One region of the Amycolatopsis sp. NPDC005961 genome, then DNA from elsewhere that is predicted to be linked to it. Evidence: riboswitches for the same ligand, from Rfam matches in the RefSeq annotation. Region 1 holds a riboswitch; the other holds the start of a gene.
The links. A riboswitch is a leader RNA that binds a small molecule or an ion and turns the genes downstream of it on or off. The one in region 1 is predicted to bind thiamine pyrophosphate.

Region 1 (8,763 bases):
CGACGTCCACCGAGATGCTGGTCGCGATGCGGATCCTGCAGGGCATCGGCGGCGCGCTGCTGACGCCCGGGTCGCTCGCGATCCTCCAGTCGTCCTTCGCGCACGACGCGCGCGCCCGCGCGATCGGCGCGTGGTCCGGCCTCGGCGGCATCGCGGCGGCCGCCGGACCGCTGCTCGGCGGCTTCCTCGTCCAGGTCTGGTCGTGGCGGCTCGCGTTCCTGATCAACGTCCCGATCGCGGTCGCCGTCGTGCTGATGGCCCGGAAGTTCGTCCCCGAGTCCCGCGACCCGCAGGCGACCGGGCACCCCGACTTCGGCGCCGCGGCGCTCGGCGCGATCGGCCTCGCCGGGATCACCGGTGCGCTGGTGGAGGCGCCGGCTCGCGGCATCGCGGACCCGATCGTGCTGGTCGCGGGCCTGCTGGGGATCGCGGGACTGACCGCGTTCGTCGTCGTCCAGCACCGCTCGCGCGAGCCGCTGGTGCCGCCGTCGCTGTTCCGCGACCGGACGTTCACCCTGGCCAACGCGCTGACCTTCGCCATGTACGCGGCCCTCGGCGGCGTGATGATGCTGCTGGTCATGCAGCTGCAGGTGTCGCTGCACTACTCGCCGACGGCGTCCGGCCTGGCCGGGCTGCCCCTCACGGTGATCATGCTGCTGCTGTCGGGGCGTTCGGGGGCGCTGGCCCAGCGCATCGGGCCGCGCACGCAGCTGGTGGTCGGCCCGATCATCGTCGGCGTCGGGATGCTGCTGATGCTGCGCATCGCGCCCGGCGCGTCCTACCTCGGGACGGTGCTGCCCGCGGTCGTCGTGTTCGGGCTGGGCCTGGCGACGGTGGTGGCCCCGGTGACCGCGACGGTGCTCGCCGCGGCCCCGGACCGCTATGCCGGTGTCGCGTCGGGGGTCAACAACGCGATCGCGCGCTCCGGCGGGCTCTTGGCCGTCGCGGTGCTGCCGGCCGCGGCCGGGCTGACCGGCGAGGCGTACGCCGACCCGGTGGCGCTCACCGCGGGCTGGCGGATGGCACTGGTCATCTGCGCGGCGCTGGCGATCGTGGGCGGGCTGATCGCGCTGGGCATCCACAACGGCGTCCTCGAGCCGCCGTCCGAGCCGCCGGCTTCTCCCGCGGCCGACGACGAGAGCCCCCACCTGGGCGAGTGCTACCACTGCGGCGTGGAGGGGCCGCCGACCCACATCCGCGGCGGCTCCCCGGTGGCCGGTTCCTAGCCGGGCTGACCCGCGAGGATCTCGGCGAACAGCGCCGGGTCGGCGTTGCCGCCCGAGACGAGGGCGACCGTGCGCCCGGCCGGCAGCTCGTCGGCGTGGAACAGGTACGCCGCCGTCGTCACCGCGCCGCTGGGCTCGGCGACCAGCCGGGCCTTCCGGGCGAGCGTGCGCACGGCTTCGCGGATCTCGTCCTCGGTGACCGTGACCATGGCGTCGACGACCTCCCGCAGGTGCGCGAACGTCAGCTCGGACGGCTGCGCGCGCAGGCCGTCGGCGATCGTCCGGGCGCGGTCGGCCTGGGGCCAGTCGACCCGGTGGCCCAGGCGCAGCCCCTCGGCCGTGTCCCCGGCCAGCGCCGGCTCGACGCCGATGACGCGAGCCCGAGGGCAGCGCGCCTTGATCGCGACGCCGACACCGGACGCCAGCCCGCCGCCGCTCACCGGCACCAGCACGACCTCGACGTCGGGGAGGTCCTCGGCGATCTCGAGGCCCGCCGTGCCCTGCCCGGCGATGATGGCCGCGTCGTCGTAGGGCGGGACGAGGGTCAGCCCGCGTTCGGCGGCCAGTTCGTGCGCTTTCCCCTCGTGCTCGCCGATCGGCACCTCGATCACCTCGGCGCCGTACGCGCGGGTGGCCTCGACCTTGATCCGCGGCGCGACGTCCGGCACGACGATCACCGCGGGTACGCCGTACTGCTGCGCGGCGTAGGCGACGGCCTGCGCGTGGTTACCGCTCGAGTACGCGATGACGCCGCGGGAGCGGCTTTCCTCGTCGAGGGAACCGATCGCGTTGAACGCGCCGCGCACCTTGAACGCGCCGACCGGTTGCAGGCTTTCGGGTTTGAGCCACAGGGTTCCGCGGGGATCCCACGTCTGGAGCAACAGGGGCGTGTGCACGGCGACACCTCGGACGCGCTTCGCCGCGGCCTCGATGTCGGAGATCGTCACCAGTTCCATGTGCCGAGTATGTCAAGAAAGTGTTCGGCGTGGAATGTCCACTGTGGACGGACGGAGTGGCGCTCCTCACGCTCCGGCAACGCGGGGAGTTCCTCGCGCGCCTTAGACGTTGGACAGGGGAGAAGACTTACTACCGGATCGGGATCATGGGCAAGGAGAACGCAGCGACTTCCGAGGTGGACACAGCGAAGGAAGAAAAGTCAGGTTTGCGCATCGCGCAGGTGATGGCGGCGGCGCTCGCGGCGGTGACGGCGGCGCTGCTGGGATCGACGCTCGGCGTGGCGGGGACGGTCGTCGGCGCGGGCGTGGCGAGCGTGATCACGACGGTCGGCGGCGAGGTGTACCTGCGCTCGCTGCAGCGCACGCGCGAGGCCGCGCTGAGGGCGCGTCAGCTGGCGGCGTCGGGCATCCGGCGGCGTGGAACCGGTTCCGAGGTGGCGCTGGCCGAGCAGCCGACGGTCCAGCTGCCCCGGCCCGAGGAAGGTCCGCCCGAGGAGGAGCCGTCCCGGCTGCGGAAGCTGCGCTGGCCGTTGATCATCGGCACGAGCGTGGCGGCGTTCGCGGTGGCGATCCTGGCGATAGTCGGCTTCGAGTCGGCCACGGGCACCCAGATCGGCGGCGGCACGGGCTCGAGCATCGGCAAGATCTTCGGCAACGGCGGCGGCCAGCCGGACAAGACCCCCTCGACGACGCCGACGACCGGCACGACCGACACCCAGGTGTCCCCGTCGGAGACGACGACCCCGTCGGACACCTCGACGGCCCCGACGACCTCGTCGGAGACGCCGACGACCACGCCGAGCACGACGACGCAGCAGCCGTCGACATCGGCCCCGGCGACGACGACCCCGCCGACCAGCAAGGGCGCGGCGACCACCCCGACCCCGTAGGTCCGTGAAGGGCACACCAAGGGACTTCAAGTCCCTCGATGTGCCCTTCACGGTTTTCAGGCCAGGTGGGACCGCAACTCCCGCGCCGCGGCTTCCGGGTCCTCGGCCTCGGTGATCGCCCGGACCACCACGATCCGCGACGCGCCCGCCTCCAGTACGTCCGGGAGCCGTGGGCCGTCGATGCCGCCGATCGCGAACCACGGGCGTTCGGGAGCGGCCGCCGCCGTCGCGCGGACCAGGTCCAACCCCGGCGCCGACCGGCCCGGTTTCGTCGGTGTCGGCCAGCACGGGCCGGTGCAGAAGTAGTCCACCCCCGGTTCCGAAGCGGCGGCCGAAGCTTGCGCGACGGAGTGCGTCGACCGCCCGATGACCACGTCGTCACCCAGAATCCGGCGGGCCAACCCCACCGGGATGTCGTCCTGGCCCAGGTGCAGCACGTCCGCATCGACCGCCAGTGCCACGTCCGCCCGGTCGTTCACCGACAGCAGCGCTCCGTGGCGCGCGCACGCCTCGGCCAGCACCTCCAGCGCCGCGATCTCGCCGGCGGCTTCCAAAGCGCCGGTCTTGTCGCGCAGCTGGATGATGTCGACGCCACCGGCCAGGGCCGCGTCGGCGAAGGACGCCAAGTCGCCGCGCGACGTGCGGGCGTCCGTGCAGAGGTACAGGCGCGCCGCCTCGAGGCGGGCGCGGATCTTGTCACCGGAAAGGGCGGGCATAGCGGCGACCGTACCTTGGGAGCTAGGGTGGACTGGTCCGCACGGGAGCCCGAGGACGGGCTGAGAGGGAGCTGCCGCTCCGACCGTGGAACCTGATCCGGGTCATGCCGGCGCAGGGAGCGTGATTCCCATGACGAACACCTTGGCCGTGGTCGGCGGCGGCGTGATCGGCCTGTCCACGGCGTGGCGAGCCGCACGAGCCGGCCACGAGGTCACCCTCTACGACCCCGAGCCCGTCCGTGGCGGCGCATCCTGGCTGGCCGGCGGCATGCTCGCCCCGGTCACCGAGGCCTGGCCGGGCGAGGAAGACGTCCTGCGCCTCGGCGAAGAGTCGCTGAAAAGGTGGCCCGGCTTCGCGAGCGACCTCGCTCAGGAAGGCCTCGACCCCGGCCTGGCCGAACACGGCACGCTCGTCGTCGCGTTCGACAGCGCCGACGCCGGCCACCTCGACATCCTCGCCGCGCACCTGCACTCGCTCGGCCGCGCGGCCGAACGCCTCACCAGTCGCGAGACGAAGCGGCTCGAACCGGGCACCGGGTCCGTCCGAAGTGGACTCCACGTGCCCGGCGACCTGGCCGTGGACAACCGGAAACTGCTCCACGCCCTGTACGCGGCGTGCCAGGAACGAGACGTCCGGTTCGTCCGCGAACGCGTCGAACGCGTCCCGGACGCCGACGCCGTCGTGCTCGCCGCCGGCGCCTGGACCGGACGGCTGCACCCGCAGCTCGCCGACGCCGTCCGCCCGCTCAAGGGCGAGATCCTGCGCCTGAAACCCCGCCGCGGCTGCCTGCCCCCGCCCACGCGCACCGTCCGCGCCGTCGTCGAGGGCCGGCCGATCTACCTCGTGCCGCGCGGCGACCAGGAACTTGTCCTAGGCGCGACGCAGTACGAGGCGGGCTTCGACCGAGCCGTCACCGCGCGCGGTGTCCGTGAGCTGATCGAGGGCGCCGAACGCGTCTTCCCCGCGATCACCGAGTACGAGCTCGTCGAGACCGCCGCGGGCCTGCGGGCCGGCAGCCGGGACGTGCTGCCCTACATCGGCGTCCTGGACGACGGCGTCTTCGCCGCCACCGGGCACCACCGCAACGGCCTGCTGATGGCCCCCGTGACCGCGGACGCCGTGGTCGCCTGGCTCGAGGGTGAGAAGCCGCCCGAAGGCGTCGAAGCGGCTTCACCCGCCCGCCTGCACCAGAAGGAGCACGTGTGATGGAGATCAAGCTCAACGGGACGTGGACGGAGTTCCCGGACGGCGCGACGGTCGCCGACGTCCTCGACGCGTCCGGCGGGCAGCGGCCCGGCATCGCCGTCGCGGTCGACGGCGTCGTCGTCCGCCGGAGCGACTGGGCGGCCACCGCCGTGCCCAAGGGCGCGGGCGTCGACGTGCTCACCGCCGTCCAGGGAGGCTGAAATGGACGAAGAACCGCTGGTCATCGGCACGCACAAGCTGACGTCCCGGCTGATCATCGGCACCGGCGGCGCGGCGAACCTCGCCGTGCTCGAACGCGCGCTGGTCGCGTCCGGCACCGAGCTGACGACCGTCGCCATGCGCCGCGCCGACGCCGAAGGCGGCTCCGGCGTCCTCGAGCTCCTGACAAGGCTCGGCATCGAGCTGCTGCCGAACACCGCGGGCTGCCGCACGGCCGCCGAGGCCGTGCTCACCGCGCAGCTCGCGCGGGAGGCCCTCGGGACCGATCTGATCAAGCTCGAGGTGCACGCCGACGACCGGACGCTGCTCCCGGACCCGATCGAAACCCTCGACGCCGCCGAACGCCTGGCCGCCGACGGGTTCACCGTGTTCGCCTACACGAACGACGACCCGGTGCTCGCGCTGCGCTTGGAGGAGGCGGGCTGCGCCGCCGTGATGCCGCTGGGCGCGCCGATCGGCACCGGCCTCGGCATCCGGAATCCGCACAACATCGAGCTGATCGTTTCGCGGGCGGGCGTGCCGGTGATCCTGGACGCCGGAATCGGCACGGCGTCCGATGCGACGCTGGCGATGGAGCTCGGCTGCGACGCCGTCCTGCTGTCCACCGCGGTCACCCGGGCGACGGACCCCGAACGGATGGCCGCGGCGATGCGCTCGGCCGTCGTCGCCGGTCACCTGGCCCGGAGCGCGGGGCGTGTGCCGCAGCGTTTTTGGGCGCAGGCGTCGAGCCCACCCCGGTGAACACGGGTGCCTTAACGCCGAACGTGCACCGCGAACCCGTAAGGTTGACGGCACTTTCCGGCGCACCCGCGGCGGGGCAGGGCAGAAGGAGCCAGCCGTGACCAGCACATCCGTCCAGGACGTCTCGGGCAGGTTGTACCTCGCTGTCGGCAGGCTGTCCCGGTCACTGCGGCAGGCCGGCGTGCCCGGCCCCGGCCACGGCGCCATCTCTGCCCTCGCGACGCTGGTGATCTCCGGCCAGCTGCGTCTCGGCGACCTCGCCGCGAAGGAGGGCGTCGCCGCGGCGACCATGTCGCGGATCATCGCGTCCCTCGTCGAGGCGGGGTACGTGAGCCGCGAGTCCGACCCGGTCGACCGCCGCGCGTGGCTGGCGAAGGCGACCGAAGAGGGCGAGCGGCTGGTGTCCGGCGTCCGGTCGACGCGGGTGCAGGAGCTGAACCGGCGTCTCGACCGCTTGACGCCCGAGCACCGCGAAGCCCTGACGGCGGCGCTCCCGGCGCTGGAGGCGCTGATCGCGGACGAGGACCGCTAAGCGGCCTGCTCCCGCCTCAGCTCGGCCAGCTCCGCGCGGACGGCGCGCAGCTCCTCGAGGATCTCCCGGTTGGCTTCGGCCTGCGTCGCGGCCTGCTTGGCCTCTTCCTCGCGGATGTCCTGGCGCAGCTCGTCCTCCATGCCGCTGACGACCACGGCGATGAAGAGGTTCAGCACCGCGAAGCTGGACACCAGGATGTAGACGACGAAGAAGATCCAGGCCATCGGCGCCTGGACCATGATCTCCTTCGCGATGTCCGGCCACGCTTCGCCGGTCATCACCTGGAACAGCGTGAACAGCGAGGTGCCGAGGTCGCCGAAGTTCTCCGGCGAGATCACGCCGAACAGCTTGGTCGCCATCACACCGGCGACGAAGATGATCAGCGCGAGCAGCGCCGCGATCGACGCCATGCCGGGGATCGCCGCGAGCAGCCCGGAGACGACCTTGCGCATCGACGGCACGACCGAGATCAGCCGCAGCACCCGGAGCACGCGCAGCGACCGCAGGACGGCGAACGGACCGGTCGCCGGGATCACCGCGATGCCGACGACCAGCAGGTCGAAGACGTTCCAGTTGTCGCGGAAGAAGGCGCCGCGGTAGGCGTAGAACTTCGCCAGCAGCTCGGTGACGAAGATGCCCAGCGCGATGTGGTCGAGGGTGTGCAGGAGCGTCCCGTAGCCGTCCATCAGGGACGTCGACGTCTCCATGCCGAGCGTGGTCGCGTTGACCACGATCACGGCGATGATGAAGTTCTGGAAGCGGCGGTCCTCGAGGACCTTCGCCGTCCGCTCGCGTCCGGTCAAGGCCGCCCCTCGCGTGAGTCAAGAATCAGTAAACGCAGGGATGGTAACCGGACGGGTGCTCAGCGCTGTTCGGGTGCCAGCCGCCAGAAGGCCGAGACCGGGCCGACCTTCGCTCCCATCGGGTACGCGTGCTCGACGGCGTGCGAGACGAACCACTTGCCGTAGCGCGCCGCTTCGACCACCGGCATGCCCTTGGCCAGGCCCGCCGTCAGCGCGGACGCCATCGTGTCGCCCGCGCCGTGCGTGTGCGGGGTCGCGTAGCGCTGCCCCGGCAGCTCCACGAACGTCGAGCCGTCGAACAGCAGGTCCACGCACTCCGGGTCGGACTGCAGGTGGCCGCTCTTGACCAGGACGTACTTCGGGCCCATCCGGTGGAGGACGACGGCCGCGGTGTGCATGCCTTCGCGGTCGGTCACCGTCATGCCGGTGAGCAGCCGGACCTCGTCGAGGTTGGGCGTGAGCACGGTCGCGCGCGGGAGGAGTTCGTCGCGCAGGGCGCGCAGGCCGGCGTCGTCGAACAGCGGGTGGCCGTGCATCGACGCCGCCACCGGGTCGACGACGAACGGGATCTTCTCGTCGCGGCCGATCCCGGCCTTGTCGCACGCGGCGGCGACCGCGTGGATGATCTCCGCCGACGCCAGCATGCCGGTCTTGGCCGCGCCGACGCCCATGTCCGCCGCGACGGCTTCGATCTGCCCGGCCACGATGTGCGGCGGCAGGTCGGCGCGGTCGTGCACGCCCAGGGTGTTCTGCACGGTGACGGCGGTGACCGCGACCAGGCCGTGGACCCCACAGGTCAGGAAGGTGCGGAGATCCGCCTGCAGCCCGGCGGCGCCGCCGGAGTCCGATCCGGCGATGGTCAACGCGGTGGGCGGGCTCGTCGTCATGGTGGTTTCCCGACTTCTGGTCTAGGCCAATCGGCCGCTTTTCCTTCATCAAGAGTCAACCACGGTGAGACATTGTGAACGTTACTCACGTTCGAAGGAGCCTGGATGAAGCTCTTCTCGGTGGTCCTCCTCGCGGCAGCTCTCACGTTCTCGGGAGCGACTGCTGCCAACGCGGACAGCCCAAAGCTCTCCCACGTCACCACGGTCGGCGTGCACAACACGTACGACCCGGCGGCCTACGGCTATCTGGCCCAGGCGCTCGACGCCGGGTCGTCGCTGATCGAGCTCGACGTCTGGCCGGACTTCTTCACCCACGAGTGGAAGGTCAGCCACTCGAACCCGTTGGGGAACAACAACAACTGCGTCGCGGCCACCTCGGCGTCGCAGCTGTACACCGGCGGGAAGAACAAGAACCTCGAGTACTGCCTCGACGACATCCGGATCTGGCTGGCCGCCCACCCGGGGCACACGCCGATCACGCTCAAGCTCGAGATGAAGACGGGCTTCTCGGACAACACCGGCATGGGCCCGGACGAGCTGGACGCGACGTTCCGCTCGCACCTCGGCAGTGTCGCGTTCCGGCCGG
Region 2 (8,763 bases), on a different contig from region 1:
CGAGCGCGGCGACCACGGCCGCGAACTGGATCAGCGAAAGCGCCGCCGCGCCCGAAAGATCGAGCAGGTCGACCGTCCGCAGGTAGATCTCGGTCTCCAGCGTCCGGTACTTCGCGCCGCCGAGGATGAGGACGACGCCGAAGCTGGTGGCGCAGAACAGGAACACGACGGCCGCGGCGGACGCGATTGCGGGCGCCAGCGCGGGCAGCGTCACCGAGCGGAACGCCCGCCACGGGGACGCACCCAGCGCGCGGGCGGCGTCGGTCGTCCGCGAATCCAGCCGCGCCCAGAGCCCGGCGACGGTCCGCGCGACGACGGCGACGTTGAAGAAGGCGTTGGCCAGCACGATCGGCAGCACCCCGCCGTCCGGCCACAGCGCCCGGAACGCCAGGCCGACGACGACGGTCGGCAGCACGAACGGCACCAGCACCAGCGTCCGCGCGAGGCCGGCGCCGGGCAGCTTCACCCGCGCGAGCAGGAACGCCACCGGCAGCCCGGCGACGATCGCCACCAGCGTCGACGCCGCCGCGCTCGCCACGGTGAAGCCGGCCAGCTGCCAGGTCCGCGCGTCACCGAAGACGACGTCGAGGCCGCCGGCGGCGAACCCGCGGGCGATGATCGCCAGCACCGGCCACGCGAAGAACACCACCAGGAACCCGATCGGGGCCAGCCCGAGCAGCGCCAGGCCGAGCCCGCGGGCGGTCCGCGGCGGGGCCAGGACTGGTGCTCGCCGGGGTGTCACTGCACGAGCGAGCGCCATTCGCCGATCCACTTCTCGCGCCCGGCCTGCACCTGGTCCGCCGTCAGCGCCTGCGGCTTCTGCGGCAGCGGCGCGACCTGCGCCCAGCCCGCGGGCAGGTCGACGCCCTGGCGGGCCGGGTAGACGTACATGTTGGCCGCGACCGTCGCCTGGAACTGCTGGGAGAGCAGGAAGTCGACGACCTTGCGCGCGTTCTCGGCCTGCTTGCCGTTCGCCAGCACCCCGGCGTACTCGACCTGCCGGTAGCAGGTGTCGAGCAGTGCCTTGGTGCGCGGCTTGCCGTCGTCGCCGACCTCCGCGGCCGGCGAAGACGCGTACGAGACGACGATCGGCCGCGGTCCCTTGCCGGACGAGCCGGAGAAGTCCTTGGTGTAGGCCTCTTCCCAGCCGCTGACCACCTTGACGCCGTTGGCCTTCAGCTTCGTCCAGTAGTCCTTCCAGCCGGCCTCGCCGTACTTCGCGATGGTGCCGAGGAGGAACGCGAGGCCGGGCGAGGCCGTGGCCGGGTCCTCGGCGACCAGCAGGTCCTTGTACTTCGGGTCGGCCAGGTCGTCGTACGACGCCGGCGCCGGGATGCCCTTGCTCGTGAAGTAGTTCGTGTCGACGTTGACGCAGACGTCACCGACGTCGACGGCGGACAGCCGGTGCTCGGGGTCGACGGCGTAGCGCTGCGGCCCGCGATCGGCCTCCGGGCTGGTGTACGGCTCGAAGACGCCTTCCTTGAGCGCGCGCGAAGCGAAGGTCGAGTCGACGCCGTACGCGACGTCGCCGATCGGGTTGGCCTTCGTCAGCACGAGCTTGTTGGTCAGCGAGCCGGCGTCGCCCTGCTTCAGCACGGAGACCTTGATGCCCGACTGCTTCTGGAAGGCGTCGAGCACCTCCTGCGGAGCCAGGAAGGAGTCGTGCGTCACGAGGGTGACGGTGGGCGTCTGCTGCGGGCCACCGTCACCGTCCGACAGCGAGCACCCAGCGGCGACGGCGCTGACGGCGGCGATGGCCGTCGCGGCGCGCACAGCCCTGCTTTTCATCTACCCTCCTGCACTTCACCGGACGAGGAGGGAAAGCCCTCCCTTCGCCGGCATGATCCGGTCAGGTGCGAACGGTCGCGGGTGACCCCGCCTCTCAGCCCGGCTCGACCGGACTCCCGTGGCAACCGTGCAGCGTAGTCCAGGACGCAGGACGATGGAGACATGACGGAAATCTTGAGCGACTCCGAGGCTGACGAACGCTTGAGCGCGGACTGGACCAGGTCCGGGAAGGTCATCTCCCGCGAGGTGGAGCTGGCGAGCTTCCCGCAGGCGATCGAGGTGGTGGACCGCGTCGCGGTGCTGGCCGAGGCGGCCGACCACCACCCCGACATCGACATCCGCTGGCGCACGCTGACGTTCCGGCTCTCGACGCATTCGGCGGGTGGGCTGACGGAGAAGGACTTCTCGCTGGCGTCGGAGATCGACGAGGTGCTTTCTTCTCTGTGATCCCGGTTACGCTGAGTGCACTTTTCTGCGGTTTCGACGTCTCTCGGTAAACGACTTTGCTAGGAGAGACGGTTATGACGCAGGCGATCGTGGTCGGCACGGCGGCATTCGCGACGATGGTGGCAGCGGCCGGCGGTGTGCTCTGGTTCACTGTCCGGTCTCGCCGTCACTCGGACGGCTGAGCGCTTCCGGTGAGTTCGATCACAGCAGCTAACAAAGGGCATGATCAGCGCGCTGAGCAGGGCGGAAGCATCGGTTTTCGGCCTTAGGAAATGCCATGAACAGCACCGCCACCGCCCGCCTCACCGCCGCCCAGCGCGCTTGGATCAACGCCCTGGCCCCCGCCGTGGTGCTGATCGCGATCGCCCTGATGGGCCTCCTCGGCTGACGCACCGAGCTCCGCCGCCCTGATCTTCAGCGCGGCGGAGATCACGCCGGTGTTCCGGCTACCCGGCTCGCCCGATCCGGTCGACGGGCGGGAACTCCGCCGGGGTGTCGTCGCTCGTGGTCCAGTACTCGAGCCCGGACAGGCGCCCGCCGTCGGCGAAGACGACGAGCCCGCCGTCGGGCGCATCGGCCTCGACCGGCTCATCGAGATCCGCCGTCGGCAGGGTCGCGTCGACTTCGAGGTCGATGGTCGGGCACCCACAGCCGCACCGGCCGGTGACCCGGGCCGTTTCCGCCTGGGCGCGCAGTTCCGCCGCGCCGGGGAAGTCGCCAGCGAGCAGGAAGGTCAGGACCTCCCGCTCGGCCGGCGACAGCGGGCGGCTCATACGTTGAAGCGGAACTCCACCACGTCACCGTCGGCCATGATGTAGTCCTTGCCCTCCATGCGGACCTTGCCCGCCGCGCGGGCGGCCGCCATCGAGCCCGCCGCCATCAGGTCGTCGTACGAGACGATCTCCGCCTTGATGAAGCCGCGCTCGAAGTCCGTGTGGATGACGCCCGCCGCCTGGGGAGCGGTCGCGCCCTGGGGGATCGTCCACGCGCGGGACTCCTTCGGGCCCGCCGTCAGGTACGTCTGCAGGCCGAGCGTGTGGAAACCCGCGCGGGCCAGGGAGTACAGGCCCGGCTCCGGCTGGCCGACCGACTCCAGCAGCTCGCGGACCGACTCCTCGTCATCCAGCTCCAGCAGCTCCGCCTCGACCTTCGCGTCGAGGAACACCGCGTCCGCCGGCGCGACCAGCTTCGCCAGCTCCTCGCGGCGGGCTTCGTCGGTGAGGACGCCTTCGTCGGCGTTGAAGACGTACAGGAACGGCTTCGTCGTGAGGAGGCTGTGCTCGCGAAGCAGTTCGAGGTCGACGTCCTTCTGAGCCGAGAAGAGCGTGCGCCCGCTGTCGAGGATCTCCTTCGCCTTCTGCGCGGCCTCGAGCGCGGGCTTCGCTTCCTTCTTGGTCCGCGCTTCCTTCTCCAGCCGCCAGACGGCCTTCTCGAGGGTCTGCAGGTCGGCCAGGATCAGCTCGGTGTTGATCGTCTCGATGTCACTCAGCGGATCGATCCGACCGTCGACGTGGATCACGTCCGGGTCGTCGAACACGCGGATGACCTGGCAGATCGCGTTGGCCTCACGGATGTTCGCCAGGAACTTGTTGCCCAGCCCGGCACCCTCGGACGCGCCCTTCACGATGCCCGCGATGTCCACAAAGGACACGACGGCCGGCACGGTCTTCTCCGACTTGTACAGCTCGGCGAGCTTGTCCAGCCGCGGGTCCGGCAGCGGGACCACGCCGACGTTCGGCTCGATCGTCGCGAACGGGTAGTTCGCGGCGAGCACGTCGTTGCGGGTCAGCGCGTTGAACAGGGTGGACTTGCCGACGTTGGGCAGGCCGACGATACCGAGGGTGAGACTCACGATCCCGCAGTCTACGTGTCTCGCCCGGTCGGGGCCCACGCGCCCAGCGCCGCGTCGGATTTCCGCCAGCGACGGCGCTGACCTGCTGGCATGCTCGGATCCATGGTCACGTCAACCGACGCTCCGGCGATCTGGCGGGACGCCGAACGCTGCTACCGGGTGGTCACCGCCCGCGACTCGCGCTTCGACGGCCAGTTCATCATGGCGGTGCGCACCACCGGCATCTACTGCCGGCCGTCCTGCCCGGCGTCGACGCCGAAGGTGCAGAACGTCCGCTTCTTCCCGACGTCGGCGGCCGCCCAGTCCAACGGCTTCCGCGCCTGCCGCCGCTGCCTGCCCGACGCCGTGCCGGGCTCGCCGGACTGGAACGTGCGAGCCGACCTCGCCGCGCGGGCGATGCGCCTGATCTCCGACGGGACGGTGGAGCGCGAAGGCGTCCCGGGTCTCGCGCGGCGGCTCGGCTACTCGGAACGCCAGCTCGGCCGGGTGCTCACCGCCGAGCTGGGCGCGGGCCCGCTCGCGCTGGCCCGGGCGCACCGCGCGCATTCGGCTCGGCTGCTGATCGAGGTATCGGGGCTGCCGCTGACGGACGTCGCGTTCGCGGCGGGCTTCTCCAGCGTCCGGCAGTTCAACGAGACGATCCGCGAGGTCTTCGCGACAACGCCGTCGCAGCTTCGCGCCTTCGCGGCTTCACGACGTGGACGTCAGGGCGACGTGGGTGGGACGCGCCTCAGCCTGCGGTTGCCGTTCAGGCCGCCTTTCGACGCTGCCGGGCTGCTTCGCTTCTTCGCGGCGCACGCAGTTCCGGGCGTCGAAGAGGTGACTTCGACGACCTACGCACGGACGTTGCGGCTCGCACACGGCACCGGCATCGTCCGGCTGACGCCGGAGCCGGACCACGTGCGCTGCGAGCTGCTGCTGTCCGACCTGCGCGACCTCGGCAGCGCGGTCAGCCGCGTACGCCGGCTGCTCGACCTCGACGCCGACCCGGCGGCGGTCACCCGGGTCCTCGCCGCCGATCCGGCGCTGGCCCCGGTGGTGGCGGCCGTGCCCGGGATCCGGGTCCCGGGCGCCGTCGACGGCGAAGAGCTGGTGGTTCGGGCCCTGCTCAGCGGCCGGGTTCCGGCTTCGCTCGGCGAGGAGGTGCCGGGCGAGTGGGGCGTGACCCGGCTCTTCCCGACGGCAGCCCAGGTCGCGACGGCCATGCCCGAGCACGCGGGAATCGTCGCGCTGGCCGAAGGGCGCCTGGACGTGCACGTCGGCCGTGACGCGGCGGAGCTGCGCGCCGAGCTGCGCGCGTGCCCCGGTATCGACAGCGCCACCGCGGACTACGTCCTGATGCGCGTTCTCGGCGCACCGGACATCCTCCTGGCAACGGACACCGCCGCTCTGCGTGGCGCCGAAGCACTGGGCATCTCGCCGGATTCGCTGCCGGAGCGAGCCCGGGAGTGGACGCCGTGGTGCTCGTACGCCGGGATGTACCTCCGGCGCGCCGCCTGACGCCGCATCAGCCCTGCTCGCCGCGCCACAGGAGGGCCTGCGCGACGATCACCTGGGCGCCGTCGAACGTCGCGGCGGGTGAGCCGTGCAGGCGGTAGCCGAGATCGAGGGCCTCGCTGACTCGGTGGCAGAACTTCGCGTCGTCCGGGCCGGTGAGCAGGCGGTAGCGGGGCAGGCCGTTCGGCGGCTGGTCCGTCATGCCTTCATCTTGTCCTCAACCAGCACGCACCTCCACCGTCGAGCCCGTGCGGGACTTCCGGACCCGCAGCCGCGTCGGGATGCGCTGCCGCAGTTCCTCGACGTGGGACACCAGGCCGACCACCCGGCCGCCCGCGCGGAGCTCGTCGAGGATGTTCATCACGACGTCGAGGGTTTCGGCGTCGAGCGTGCCGAACCCCTCGTCGACGAACAGCGTGTCCAGCAGCGCGCCGCCGGTCTCCCCCGCGACGACATCGGCCAGCCCCAGCGCCAGGGCCAGCGACGCCAGGAACGACTCGCCGCCGGACAGCGTCTTCGCCGGGCGGATGGTGCCCGAGTAGTCGTCGAGCACGTCGATGCCGAGCCCGCCGCGGGTGCCGCGCGCCCCGGCCGCGTCCGAGTGCACGAACGAGTACCGCCCCTGGCTCATCGTCCGCAGCCGGTGCGTGGCGGCGACCGCCACCTCTTCGAGCCGCGCCGCCAGCACGTACGAACGCAGCGACATCTTCCGGCTGTTCTGCCCGCGCCCGTTGACGACATCCGCGAGCGCGCGCAGCTCGGCGTACGCCGCTTCAGCCGGTGCGAGGCCGGCGAGGGCCTTGTGCAGCAGGCCCGCCAGCCGGGTCAGCTCTTCGTGCTGGGCGGTCGCGACCCGCAGCGCCGCGTACGCGGAATCCGCGCGGGCTCGCGCGACCTCGGCCGCGTCGGCCGCGCGGTCGACGTCCGCGACGTCGTCCGGCGAGATCCCGAACAGGTCCGGCTCGGACAGCAACGCCCTGGCCCCCGCCGCGGCGGCCTCGGCCTCCGCGATGCCCTGTTCCAGCTTCTCGATCTGCTCGTCCGGCAGCATCGCGGCGCGCGCCTTCTTCAGCGACGTGAACCCCTTCGCCTCGACCGCCGCCTCGACCAGCGCGCGCTGCTGGGCGACGCGCTCGCGGGCGCCCGCGACGGCCGTCCGGGCCTCGGCGACCCCTTCGAGGGCCTCGGCCAGCCCGACCAGGTGTTCCCGCCGGGCACCGACGTCCGCGAACTCGCCGCGCCCGGCGACGAGCCGGCGTTCGCGCTCGGCCAGCCGCTCTTCCAGGGCCCGGACGTCGGTCGTGGCCTCGATCGCCGCCTGCTCGGCCCGGCGGCGACGTTCGGTCCGCAGCTCCAGGTCGCGTTCCAGGAGGACGACCTGATGGCCGAGCTTCGCCTTGCCGGCCGCCTGCTGCGTCAGCGACGTGACTGCCGCACGGGCTTCGGTCAGCTCGGCCGTGACCGATTCCGCGGTGCGCTCGCCCAGCCGTTCCAGCAAGCCCGCCAGCCGCGCTTTCGCCTCTTCGAGCGCGACGACGACCCGCTGCCGCACCGCGTCGGCCGCTTGCTCGGCTTCCTCGGCGGCGCGTTCCTCGCCCGCGTCGACGAGTTCGACGTTCCGGTTCGCCGGCGCCGGGTGCTCGGCCGAACCGCAGACCGGGCACGGCGCGCCGTCCGGCAGCGCGGCGGCGAGTTCGGCCGCCATCCCGTCGAGCCGCCGCTCACGAAGGTCGAGCCGGTGCTGCCGCGCCGCCTGGTGCGTGTCGACGACCTCGCGCAGCTTCGCCTCGCCTCGCGCGACTTTCGCGCGTGCCTCGGGCAGTTCGGCCGCGTCGCGCGCGAAGGCCCGCAGCTCCTCGACGCGCGCCTTCGCCCCGTCGAGCTTCGCCTCGGCTTCGGCCGCCTTGAGGGCGTCATCCCGCAGCTTCGCCAGCTGGCCGGGAATGGCGGCCAGCTCGGCGGTCAGCTCTTCGACCTGCTGCCCGGCCGTGACGGCGGCCAGCTTCCGGTCGTCCCGCCGCATGATGTCGAGCTGCTGCTGCTCGGCCTCGGCGACGAGCTCCGCGACCGCGCCGGCCTCTTCCCGCGCCGTGGCCGCGCGCGCCTTGAGGTCTCCGGTCGCCCGGGTGCCGAACTCCCGCAGCTCGGCGCCGCGTGCCTTCTCGGCCTGCTCGGCTTCGGCCAGCTCCGCCGCGCGCCGGTCCAGCAGGTCGGCCTCCACGGCGACCCCGGCGGCTCGTCGGGCGGCCGCCACCTCCTGGGCCCACTCGGCGCGTTGCGGCGCCTGTTCGGTGATCTCGAGGAGCCGCAGGTGCGCGGTGCGGACCCGGCGGATCTTCTCCGCGTCGGCTCGCTCTTCCTGCAGGTGGACGTCCGCGCGCTGGGCCGCCGCGCGCGTACGTTCCTCCTCGGCCGCGGCCTGCCCGGCGCGTTCGGCGGCCGCCGCCAGCACGGCGGCGACCCACTCGCCGACGCCGGTTTCGGGCGGGTCCTGCTGGGCCTCCTGGGCGTAGCGCGCCAGCAGCTCACGCACTTTTCCTTGCTGCTGCTCCAGTTCCCGGCCCCGCTCGGCCCGCAGGTCGGCGAACCAGCGTTCGACGTCGGCGAAGCGCTCGGTACCGAAGAGGCGTTCCAGGAGCTTCTCGCGCTCGGCCGTGTCCGACCGCAGGAACCGGGCGAACTCGCCCTGCGGCAGCAGGACCACCTGGAAGAACTGGGCCGCGGTCATCCCGAGCAGCCGCTCGACGGTGCGCGCGACCTCCTCGATCCGGATCAGGCCCTCCGGCGCCAGCCCGGCCGGCGCGGTGCCGACCCAGCTCAGCGACACCCTCGCCTGCTGGGTGGTCGTGCCCTCGCCGCGCCGCTTCGGCCGCTGGTACTCCGGGTTCCGGACGATCTTCAGCCGGTGGCCCTGCACGGTGAGCTCCAGCGCGACCTCGGTGACCTGGTCGGGCTCGGCCAGGTCGCAGCGCAACCGCTTGGCCTCGTTGCGGGCCCCGGGAACCACGCCGAACAGCGCGAACGCGATCGCGTCGAGCAGCGTCGTCTTGCCCGCGCCGGTTTCGCCGTGCAAGAGGAAGAGACCGTCGGCGCCGAGCACGTCGAAGTCGACCACTTCGCGTGCGCAGTACGGCCCGAAGGCTTCGACCTCCAGCCTGTGCAGCCTCATTTCGCGAGCG

Region 2: linked by a shared signal. The riboswitch ahead of ABZ342_RS34340 (thiamine ABC transporter substrate-binding protein) and the one ahead of thiO (glycine oxidase ThiO) in region 1 are both predicted to bind thiamine pyrophosphate.

The regions. Positions count from the first base shown of each region.
Region 1 covers NZ_JBEXVF010000019.1:119,312-128,074, forward strand. The annotation lists gene ABZ342_RS19730 (MFS transporter) at 1-1,226, shown strand, start outside; gene ABZ342_RS19735 (threonine/serine dehydratase) at 1,223-2,182, opposite strand; gene ABZ342_RS19740 (hypothetical protein) at 2,329-3,072, shown strand; gene thiE (thiamine phosphate synthase) at 3,129-3,788, opposite strand; TPP riboswitch at 3,820-3,924, shown strand; gene thiO (glycine oxidase ThiO) at 3,919-4,995, shown strand; gene thiS (sulfur carrier protein ThiS) at 4,995-5,195, shown strand; gene ABZ342_RS19760 (thiazole synthase) at 5,197-5,955, shown strand; gene ABZ342_RS19765 (MarR family transcriptional regulator) at 6,053-6,487, shown strand; gene ABZ342_RS19770 (ion transporter) at 6,484-7,290, opposite strand; gene thiD (bifunctional hydroxymethylpyrimidine kinase/phosphomethylpyrimidine kinase) at 7,350-8,177, opposite strand; gene ABZ342_RS19780 (phosphatidylinositol-specific phospholipase C domain-containing protein) at 8,283-8,763, shown strand, end outside.
Region 2 covers NZ_JBEXVF010000051.1:3,245-12,007, reverse strand. The annotation lists gene ABZ342_RS34345 (iron ABC transporter permease) at 1-670, opposite strand, end outside; gene ABZ342_RS34340 (thiamine ABC transporter substrate-binding protein) at 739-1,788, opposite strand; TPP riboswitch at 1,810-1,918, opposite strand; gene ABZ342_RS34335 (4a-hydroxytetrahydrobiopterin dehydratase) at 1,951-2,235, shown strand; gene ABZ342_RS34330 (hypothetical protein) at 2,682-3,008, opposite strand; gene ychF (redox-regulated ATPase YchF) at 3,005-4,087, opposite strand; gene ABZ342_RS34320 (AlkA N-terminal domain-containing protein) at 4,190-5,587, shown strand; gene ABZ342_RS34315 (DUF1737 domain-containing protein) at 5,595-5,786, opposite strand; gene ABZ342_RS34310 (SMC family ATPase) at 5,802-8,753, opposite strand; gene ABZ342_RS34305 (exonuclease SbcCD subunit D) at 8,750-8,763, opposite strand, start outside.